DNA from 2 places in the Kosakonia sacchari SP1 genome. Region 2 is predicted to be linked to the other one. Evidence: predicted binding sites of a transcription regulator. Region 2 holds the regulator's gene; the other holds the start of a gene.
What was found. The regulator LexA, encoded in region 2, represses DNA repair genes until DNA is damaged. The targets are predictions, from matches to a motif close to TNCTGTATGTACATACAGNA.
Positions count from the first base shown of each region.

Region 1: a site for LexA is predicted at 2,833-2,852, ahead of C813_RS32370 (YebG family protein). Genes of this name have one in related genera too.

Region 1 is NZ_CP007215.2:1,968,509-1,973,800, forward strand. Features, by position in the region: gene edd (phosphogluconate dehydratase) at 1-656, shown strand, start outside; gene kdgA (bifunctional 4-hydroxy-2-oxoglutarate aldolase/2-dehydro-3-deoxy-phosphogluconate aldolase) at 695-1,336, shown strand; gene purT (formate-dependent phosphoribosylglycinamide formyltransferase) at 1,558-2,736, opposite strand; gene C813_RS32370 (YebG family protein) at 2,868-3,206, shown strand; gene yebF (protein YebF) at 3,265-3,615, shown strand; gene C813_RS32380 (tellurite resistance TerB family protein) at 3,710-4,369, shown strand; gene ptrB (oligopeptidase B) at 4,448-5,292, shown strand, end outside.
Region 2 is NZ_CP007215.2:4,552,178-4,557,469, reverse strand. Features, by position in the region: gene plsB (glycerol-3-phosphate 1-O-acyltransferase PlsB) at 1-1,853, opposite strand, end outside; gene C813_RS44500 (diacylglycerol kinase) at 1,984-2,352, shown strand; gene lexA (transcriptional repressor LexA) at 2,461-3,078, shown strand; gene dinF (MATE family efflux transporter DinF) at 3,160-4,491, shown strand; gene C813_RS44485 (CsbD family protein) at 4,670-4,879, shown strand; gene zur (zinc uptake transcriptional repressor Zur) at 5,151-5,292, opposite strand, start outside.

The sequences.
Region 1 (5,292 bases), 2.3 Mb from region 2:
GGCTCAATAACGGCGAGCTTGACTGGCGTGATGGCGCAGCCGCGTCGCTGGATGACAACGTGATCGCCAGCATTGATAAACCGTTTTCTAAACATGGCGGCACCAAAGTGCTGAGCGGCAACCTCGGACGCGCGGTAATGAAAACCTCCGCCGTACCGGTAGAAAACCAGGTGATTGAAGCACCAGCGGTGATTTTTGAAAGCCAGCATGACGTGCTGCCCGCATTTGAGGCAGGGCTGCTGGATCGCGATTGTGTGGTCGTTGTTCGTCATCAGGGGCCAAAAGCGAACGGTATGCCAGAATTACATAAACTCATGCCGCCACTTGGTGTATTATTGGACCGCCGTTTCAAAATTGCATTAGTTACTGATGGACGGCTGTCAGGAGCATCAGGTAAAGTGCCGTCGGCAATTCACGTTACACCAGAAGCATATGATGGTGGGTTGCTGGCAAAAGTGCATGATGGCGACATGATTCGGGTTAACGGGCAGACCGGCGAATTAACGCTGCTGGTTGATGACAACGTTCTTGCCGCACGTCAGCCACATATTCCTGACCTTAGCGCGATGCGCGTGGGCACAGGGCGTGAAATGTTTGGTGCGCTGCGGGAAAAACTTTCCGGCGCGGAACAGGGCGCGACCTGTATCACTTTTTAAGACGACAAGATTTTAGTTCTGGCGAGAGAAAAACACTGATGAAAAACTGGAAAACGAGTGCAGAAGCAATCCTGAAAACGGGGCCGGTAGTGCCGGTAATCGTAGTGAATAAACTGGAGCACGCCGTACCGATGGCGAAAGCGCTGGTTGCAGGTGGTGTTCGCGTTCTGGAAGTGACTCTGCGTACGGCTTGCGCTATCGACGCTATTCGCGCTATCGCGAAGGAAGTGCCGGACGCGATTATCGGTGCTGGTACTGTGCTGAACCCGCAGCAACTGGCAGAAGTAACCGCTGCTGGTGCACAATTTGCTATCAGCCCTGGCCTGACCGAGCCGCTGCTGAAAGCCGCGACTGAAGGTACTATCCCGTTGATCCCGGGGATCAGCACCGTTTCTGAACTGATGCTGGGTATGGACTACGGTCTGAAAGAGTTTAAATTCTTCCCGGCGGAAGCCAATGGCGGCACCAAAGCGCTGCAGGCGATTGCGGGTCCGTTCTCGCAGGTACGTTTCTGCCCGACTGGCGGCATTTCTCCGGCTAACTACCGTGATTATCTGGCGCTGAAAAGCGTGCTATGTATCGGTGGTTCCTGGCTGGTGCCGGCCGATGCGCTGGAAGCAGGCGACTACGATCGCATCACTAAACTGGCTCGCGAAGCAGTAGAAGGCGCGAAACAGTAATTTTCGGCGGGTCCGAAGTGAAGTCTGCCTGATAAAAAGCCCAGTCAGCTAACGCCGACCGGGCTTTTTTATGGTTTTGATTCGTCCAGGGCTACGGACATCAAAAGATGCGACTCCGTTTATTGCCCCCGGATTTAGTTCTCAAGGGGCTGGCAGGTACTTCTGTGAGAGTTGTCTACGCATCCAGGCAGCAATCAATGCCGCCTGCAGGGAGAAGCAGATTACCCGTTGACCTTCACCGCCGCGGCCGCCGCAACCGCGTATTCCACCGCTTTTTCTACGTTGTCTGCCACGGCCAGCGCGACGCCCATACGGCGGGAACCCGCGATTTCCGGCTTACCAAACAGACGCAACTGCACGCCAGCACCGACGGCGTTGTTTACGTTATCAAAGGTGACATTCTGGCTGGTCAAGTGCGGCAGGATCACGGCCGAAGCAGATGGACCATACTGGCGAATTGCCCCAATGGGCATGCCGAGAAACGCGCGGACATGCAGGGCAAACTCGGAAAGATCCTGTGAAATCAGAGTCACCATGCCGGTATCGTGCGGGCGCGGAGAAACTTCGCTGAAGATAACGTCATCGCCGCACACAAAAAGCTCAACGCCAAACAGACCGTAACCGCCAAGCGCCAGCACCACTTTGCTGGCAATAGCTTGCGCGCGCTCCAGCGCCAGGGGCGACATTTGTTGCGGTTGCCAGGATTCGCGATAGTCGCCATCTTCCTGGCGATGGCCGACCGGTGCGCAGAAATGTACGCCGTCGACGGCGCTGATGGTCAGCAGCGTGATTTCAAAATCAAAATTGACCACGCCTTCAACAATGACGCGCCCGGCACCGGCACGACCACCTTGCTGGGCATATTCCCAGGCGCTTGCTAACTGATCGGCGCTTTTAATAAAGCTCTGGCCTTTACCGGAGGAGCTCATCACCGGTTTTACAATACAGGGCAAGCCTATCTCCGCGACGGCTTGCTGAAATGCAGCTTCACTGTCGGCAAAGCGGTAGCTGGAGGTCGGCAACTGTAACTCTTCAGCCGCCAGGCGGCGGATACCTTCACGATTCATCGTAAGCCGGGTGGCGCGAGCGCAGGGGACGACATGCTGACCCTTCGCTTCCAGCTCTATCAGCATATCGGTGGCGATAGCTTCGATTTCCGGCACGATAAAGTGAGGTTTTTCTTGTTCAACCAGCGCTTTTAACGCCGCGCCATCAAGCATATTGATAACATGCGAACGATGCGCAACATGCATCGCAGGTGCATCGGGATAGCGATCCACGGCGATCACTTCAATACCCAAACGCTGACATTCGATGGCAACTTCCTTGCCCAATTCGCCAGAGCCTAATAACATCACGCGGGTTGCTGCAGGGCGCAGCGCGGTTCCTAAAAGAGTCATAGCATCGTACCGTTAGCAAAAATTTGCGCGCAGTATAAACGAAAACGTTTGCGTCTGTCTTTTATCACTTGCGGTGGTTTTTTCAACGCGCTACTATACTGTATAAATAAACAGTTAAATGAGGCTGCATCATGGCGGTAGAAGTTAAATACGTAGTCATTCGTGAAGGTGAGGAAAAAATGTCTTTTGCCAGCAAAAAGGAAGCCGATGCTTACGATAAGATGCTCGATCTGGCCGAAGTGCTCGGTGATTGGCTTGCAACAGGGCCGGTAGATCTGGAAGACAACGCGCGCGATCAGATGGCGTTGTGGCTTGCCGAGCAAAAAGAGGCGCTTAACAGCATCCTGAAATCCGGTAAGTTACCGGGTGCTGAAGCTGAAGACGCGACTGCATCGGTTGACTCTTCTGATTCAGAAACGGCTGACACTGTGGATATCAAAACTGCAGCGAAGCGCGTGAAAGTCGCCTGATCTTGCACTGCCAGCAATTTGTACCATGCTTTGAAGGGATAAAAACCAGGAGATAAGCATGAAAATAGCAGGAGTTTTCGCCGGTCTGCTTTTGCTGGCAGGCAGCATTGCGGTGCATGCCGCCACGGATAAATCGGTGAAATTTCCCTCGTGCGAGGGACTCAAGGCAGACGGCATCGCCGCCAGTGTTAAGCGGGATTATCTGCAGAATCGCATTGTCCGTTGGGCTGACGATCAAAAGAAACTGGGGCAGGCCGATCCGGTCGCCTGGGTCAATCCGAAGGAGATTACTGGCAAGGATGATAAATGGGTAGTGCCGTTAACCGTACGCGGGAAAAGCACTGACATTCACTATCGAGTGACTATCAATTGTAAAGGCGGAACCGCGGAGTATCAGCCGCAATCGTAACACCGCATTTTCCCATTCTTTTCAGATATAGACACTTCCTGACATCCCCCTCGCTTACTCTGTGCGCACAACTGTCATGGTAAGCGAGGGTTCTATGAGCTGGTTAAATCAACTGCAGTCGTTACTTGGTCAAAAAAGTGATACTCAGACGCCGTCATCAGGTGGGCAGGGGCTCAACAATTTGTTGGTTCCGGGTGCATTAGGTGGCCTGGCGGGTCTGCTGGTCGCCAGTAAATCATCGCGTAAACTGCTCGCGAAATATGGTACTGGCGCTTTGCTGGTGGGCGGAGGTGCCGTTGCGGGCAGCGTATTGTGGAATAAGTACAAGGATCGCATCCGGGATGCGCATCAAGGCGAGCCGCAATTTGGTCAGCAAAATACGCCTCTGGATGTACGCACTGAGCGGCTGATCCTGGCGCTGGTCTTCGCCGCTAAAAGCGACGGACACATTGATGATAAAGAACGCGCGGCGATAGAACAGCAATTGCGTGAAGCGGGCGTGGAAGCGCAAGGACAGCAACTGGTAGCGAATGCCATAGACCAGCCGCTTGACCCCGCGCGTCTGGCACAGGGAGTGCAAAACGAAGAAGAAGCGCTGGAAGTTTACTTCCTCAGTTGCGCTGTTATCGATATCGATCACTTTATGGAACGCAGTTATTTGAACGCGCTGGGCGACGCGTTAAAAATTCCGCAAGACGTGCGTGAAGATATCGAGGCGGATCTCAAAAAGCAGAAATTAGCGCTTAGCTCATGATCTACATTACGTTTCGCTTGCATCGCGCGTGGGTTTTGCCACCCTTATAGGTATGTAAAACCAAATAAGAATTGTGCTATGTCGCCGAAAGCAAAAAAAATCCCGCACGCCATGACGATGCATGGTGATACGCGTATCGACAACTATTACTGGCTGCGGGACGATACGCGCTCGCAGTCAGATGTTCTGGATTATCTCCATCAGGAAAATGATTACGGGCGCGAAGTGATGGCCTCCCAGCAGGCGTTGCAGGACGATGTGCTGGCAGAAATTATCTCGCGAATACCGCAGCGCGAAGTCTCCGCGCCTTATATCAAAAACGGCTACCGTTACCGGCACATCTACGAGCCGGGAAGCGAGTATGCGATTTATCAACGTCAGTCGGTTCTCAGTTCCGAGTGGGATGAGTGGTCGGTGTTACTGGATGCCAACCAGCGTGCGTCGCACAGTGAGTTCTACACCCTTGGCGGTATGGAAGTCTCGCCCGACAATACTATTATGGCGATTGCTGAAGATTATCTTTCCCGCAGGCAGTATGGTCTGCGTTTTCGCAATCTTGAGACGGGCAACTGGTATCCGGAAATGCTGGATAATGTCTCGCCGGAATTTGTCTGGGTTAACGATTCAGAAACGCTCTATTATGTGCGCAAACATGCCACAACATTACTGCCGTACCAGGTCTGGCGACACACCGTAGGGACGCCTTCGCAACAGGATGAACTGGTGTATGAAGAGCAGGACGAGACCTTTTATGTTGGCCTGAGCAAAACCACTTCCCAGCACTACATCACTATTCATCTCGCCAGCGCGACCACCAGTGAAGTTCTCCTCCTTGATGCCGAACTGCCGGACGCCCAGCCGCTGCGTTTTCTGCCAAGGCGCAAAGATCACGAATATAGCCTTGATCACTACCAGCACACTTT
Region 2 (5,292 bases):
ATCAGCATATGCGCAATGTTGTTGCGGTAGTACGTCATCAACACCGCCTGCTCACGCGGCAGAATGATGATATCGCCGATGGTGTCTTTCTCGACTTCGAACTTGTTCATCTGCAGCGCGTGATCGATAAGCTCGCTGGCGCTGGCCGAAGGCGTGGTCGAATCTGGCGAATAAGGCACGTTGCGCATCAGCTCAAGATAACAGCTTAACTGCTCGGTCAGTTGCTCGCGCGTCAGTGAACGCTGGCGGGAGGCCAGCAGCGCGGTACAACACAGGTTCATGGCGTTAGCCGCACCGGCGTTGTTGATGCGCACCATCAGGTCAGCGGCAATGGTGTTCACCGTTGGCGTTAACCACGCCGGGCGGATGGATTCAATCGGATCGATGGCTTCGCGCCACTCCGGAACATGATGATTCAGGTAGTTCATCAGCGGGATCGGTTCGCCGAAGTTCACATAACCCTGACCGAGGTTACGCAGCTTGCTTAAGCCACGCACCATCTGCAACAAGCTCTCTTTCTCTTTCGTCGCGCCACGCAGCTCTTTGGCGTAAGTACCCACTTCCATCACGTGTTCATACCCGATGTAAATCGGTACCAGCGTGATGGGGCGCGTACCGCCGCGTAGCATCGCCTGGATGGTCATCGACAGCGTACCGGTTTTCGGATCCAGCAAACGCCCGGTGCGCGAACGTCCACCCTCAACGAAGTACTCCACCGAATAACCGCGGCTGAACAGCTCACCCAGATATTCACGGAACACGGTGGAATAAAGCTTGTTGCCTTTAAATGTCCGGCGAATAAAGAAAGCGCCCAGCCGGCGGAAAATCGGCCCGGCAGGCCAGAAATTCAGGTTGATACCAGCAGCGATATGCGGCGGCACCAGCCCCTGGTGATAGAGCACATAGGAGAGTAACAGGTAGTCCATATGGCTGCGATGGCAGGGCACATAGACAATTTCGTGGCCGTCGTGCGCCAGCTGACGTACGCGCTCGGCATTATGCACGTTAATGCCCTGGTAGAGACGGTTCCAGGTAAAACCCAGAATGCGGTCAGTCAGGCGGATCATCTCGTAGGAGAAGTTCGCGGCAATCTCTTCCATCAGCGCGATGGCGTTTTGCTGCGCCTTATCATGGGAGATCTTTTTGCTGCGCGCTTCATCTTCAACGGCGCGGGCAATCGCCTTTGAAGAGAGCAATTTGTTAAATAAATCCTGACGCGCCGGCAGGCGCGGGCCTACTGCGGCCAGACGCTGGCGGGCAAAGTGCATACGCGCCACGCGCGCCAGTTTCTGCGCGATAATTTTATCGGTGCCGTGCTCGGTCGCCATACGGCGCAGCGAAACCGGTGGTGAGAAACGCACAAAGCTGTCGCGGCCAAGCCAGGAAACAGCAAAAAATTTCTGGATGCCGTTCAGCATGCGCAGCGGCGGGTTAATTTCGCCTTTTTCGCGCCCGGGCGAACGGCCAAACATCACCGATACTGGCACCATTTGCACATCCAAATCGGGATGGCTGCGGTGTAAATCCAGGTAGTCGTGGAACAGCTTGATCGACTCTTCTTTCGGCGCGTAATAGGTGAACACGCGCGGGCCGCCGTGGATAAACACGAAACGCGGCAGCAACGCGCCGTCGATTTCCAGCGGTTCCAGGGGATCGGGCAGCTCATGCGCCAGACATTGCGCGCGTAAAGTCAGTAAGTCAGCCTTTGAGTTATAAGGCAGCACGTACATGATGGGGCGTGATGTATCGAGACCCAGTTCCTGTGCAGGTTCTGCGGGGATCGATTTACTTTTTACCAGCACGCTTAATGGTAAATTCAGTAATTTGTAGTAAATTCGTGGCCAGCCGGACATAAAGGATGTAAAGCCTCTGGTTAATAGTGCCATTGCGCCGCAAGAATATCAGAAAGCGCACATAATTTCTGTTGTACCGCTGCGCGCTTGCTGAGACATTGACGCCAATTTAATAAAAAGGTTCTTTTAAATGGCTAATAATACTACCGGTTTCACCCGGATCATTAAAGCCGCTGGATATTCCTGGAAAGGCGTTCGCGCCGCCTGGATTAATGAAGCGGCATTTCGTCAGGAATCCGTTGCGGTTATCCTGGCAATTATAATCGCTTGCTGGCTCGATATTGACACCATGACGCGCGTACTGCTGATTGGTTCTGTGACGCTGGTAATGATTGTCGAAATTCTGAACAGTGCCATCGAAGCCGTAGTAGACCGTATTGGTTCGGAATTCCATGAACTTTCCGGGCGGGCGAAGGATATGGGGTCGGCGGCGGTGCTGATGTCCATCCTGCTGGCAATGTTTACCTGGATCGCATTACTCTGGTCACATTTTGGATAACGCTTCCAGAATTCGATAACGCCATGGTTTTTTGCTTAAATTTGGTTCCAAAATCGCCTTTAGCTGTATATACTCACAGCATAACTGTATATACACCCAGGGGGCGGGATGAAAGCATTAACGGCCAGGCAGCAAGAGGTGTTCGATCTTATTCGCGATCGCATCACTCAAACCGGTATGCCACCAACGCGTGCGGAAATCGCACAGCAATTGGGGTTCCGTTCCCCAAATGCGGCGGAAGAACACCTCAAAGCGCTGGCGCGCAAAGGGGTTATCGAAATCGTATCTGGCGCATCACGCGGTCTTCGCCTGTTGCTTGAAGAAGAAGAGGACGATATTGGTTTGCCGCTGATTGGTCGCGTCGCTGCGGGTGAGCCGCTGCTGGCGCAGCAGCATATCGAAGGCCATTACCAGGTCGATCCGAGCCTCTTTAAACCTCACGCAGATTTCCTTCTGCGCGTTAGCGGCATGTCGATGCGTGACATTGGCATTATGGATGGCGATCTGCTGGCGGTGCACAAAACGCAGGATGTACGTAACGGCCAGGTTGTTGTTGCGCGTATTGAAGACGAAGTGACGGTCAAACGTCTGAAAAAACAGGGTAACACGGTCGAACTGTTGCCTGAAAACAGCGAGTTTTCGCCGATCGTCGTCGATCTGCGCGATCAAAACTTCACCATCGAAGGGTTAGCGGTCGGTGTCATTCGTAATGGCGCGTGGCTGTAACGCACATTCGCTCTGCTGCGGGGCTGATTCAGGTTCCGCAGCGATCTCTACTTTTCCCTCACTAATGTTCACATTCATACCATGCCTCTGCTAACCGCATCCGACAAAGCGCTCTGGCGGCTTGCGCTGCCGATGATCTTCTCGAATATCACCGTCCCGTTGCTGGGGCTGGTGGATACGGCGGTAGTGGGGCATCTGGACAGCCCGGTTTACCTGGGCGGCGTAGCGATTGGCGCAACGGCGACCAGTTTCCTCTTTATGCTGCTGCTTTTTTTGCGCATGAGCACCACCGGGCTAACAGCTCAGGCGTTCGGCGCGAAGAATGCGCCCGCGCTGGCGCGGGCGTTAGTCCAGCCTTTGCTGCTGGCGCTTGGAGCCGGTGTGTTAATTACTCTGCTGCGCACGCCACTTATCGATCTGGCGCTGCATATCACCGGCGGCAGCGAGGCGGTGCTGGAACAGGCTCGACGGTTCCTGGATATCCGCTGGTTGAGCGCACCCGCTTCGCTGGGCAATCTGGTATTGCTCGGTTGGTTGCTCGGCGTGCAGTATGCGCGCGCACCCGTGATATTGTTGGTGGTGGGGAACCTGCTCAATATCGTGCTCGATCTGTGGTTGGTCATGGGGCTGCATATGAATGTGCAAGGTGCAGCACTTGCCACGGTCATCGCGGAATATGCCACCTTCGCCATTGGCTTATGGATGGTGCGACACGTACTGGTGATGCGCGGCATTCCATTACTGACACTGAAAAATGCATGGCGCGGCGGCGTGCGGCGTTTGCTGGCGCTGAACCGCGATATCATGCTGCGTTCGCTGCTGCTGCAACTCTGCTTTGGTTCGATAACGGTGTTTGGCGCCCGACTCGGGGATGAGACGGTGGCGGCAAACGCGGTGCTGATGATGTTTTTGACCTTTACCGCCTATGCGCTGGATGGTTTCGCGTATGCGGTTGAAGCCCACTCCGGGCAGGCTTACGGTGCCAGAGACAGCAGCCAATTGATGCATATCTGGCGGGCTGCTTGCCGGCAGGCCGGTCTGGTAGCGCTGTTCTTTGCTGTTGTCTATGCACTGGCGGGTCAGCAAATTATCGCGTTGTTAACGTCGCTACCCGCGCTGCAACAGCTTGCCGGGCATTATCTGATTTGGCAGGTCATCTTACCGTTAGTGGGAGTGTGGTGTTATCTGCTGGACGGTATGTTTGTCGGTGCGACGCGCGCGGCCGAAATGCGTAACAGCATGGCGCTGGCGGCGGCAGGGTTTGCCGTTACGCTACTCACCGTGCCTGTCTTGGGTAATCACGGTTTGTGGCTGTCGCTCGCTGTGTTCCTTGCTCTGCGTGGGCTGACGCTGGCGCTGATATGGCGTCGCCACTGGCGTAACAACAGTTGGTTTGCTGCTACAGATTGTTGATCCCGCTTTATTTCTCGTCGTTGTGTACGATTTTTCTCGCCTCGTTTACGCTGCTTTTATCTTATTGGATGGTTAAAGATTCCGAATAAAATTCATAATGCCGAATCCCTGACTACAATAATCAGTACGTTCAGCACGGCGAGAACGTCATTTTAAACCGAACGATAAGGAGTCCATGATGAATAAAGACGAAGTCGGCGGTAACTGGAAACAGTTTAAAGGTACTGTAAAAGAGAAATGGGGCAAGCTCACCGATGACGATATGACGATCATTGAAGGTAAACGTGATCAGTTGGTGGGTAAAATCCAGGAACGTTACGGTTACGCGAAAGATCAGGCGGAAAAAGAAGTGACGGACTGGGAAACGCGTAATGATTACCGTTGGTAGCCAACACATCCCCTCAAATGTGTTAACCCTCTGAAAGGCTACCCTGCCCGAAGGTACAAGGATGTACCACCCCCCAGATTCCACATCTATGAGCTCGAACCGCATTCATTTGGCTTACAAGCTTCCAGATTTTGCGTTCTAATCGCATCCCTCTGTTTAAGCTTGCCTGACTTAGGGCTGTCGCAGTATGTGCTTGCTCGCCGTCGTTAAAAAGCGAAACCTGGCAAGTTGTGGCGTAGGTAATAAATAGCCGAAAAAAGACGAGAGACTATTATCGCGATTTTTTCTTTAGCGGGACGCTATGGTCATGCTGGCAATGATCGTGATGGCGGCAGGCTTCCACTTCCACACAAGCCGCACACAGACCATGGGCTTCAATGACATTATGGCGCAGGGCAAAACCCATTTTCGCC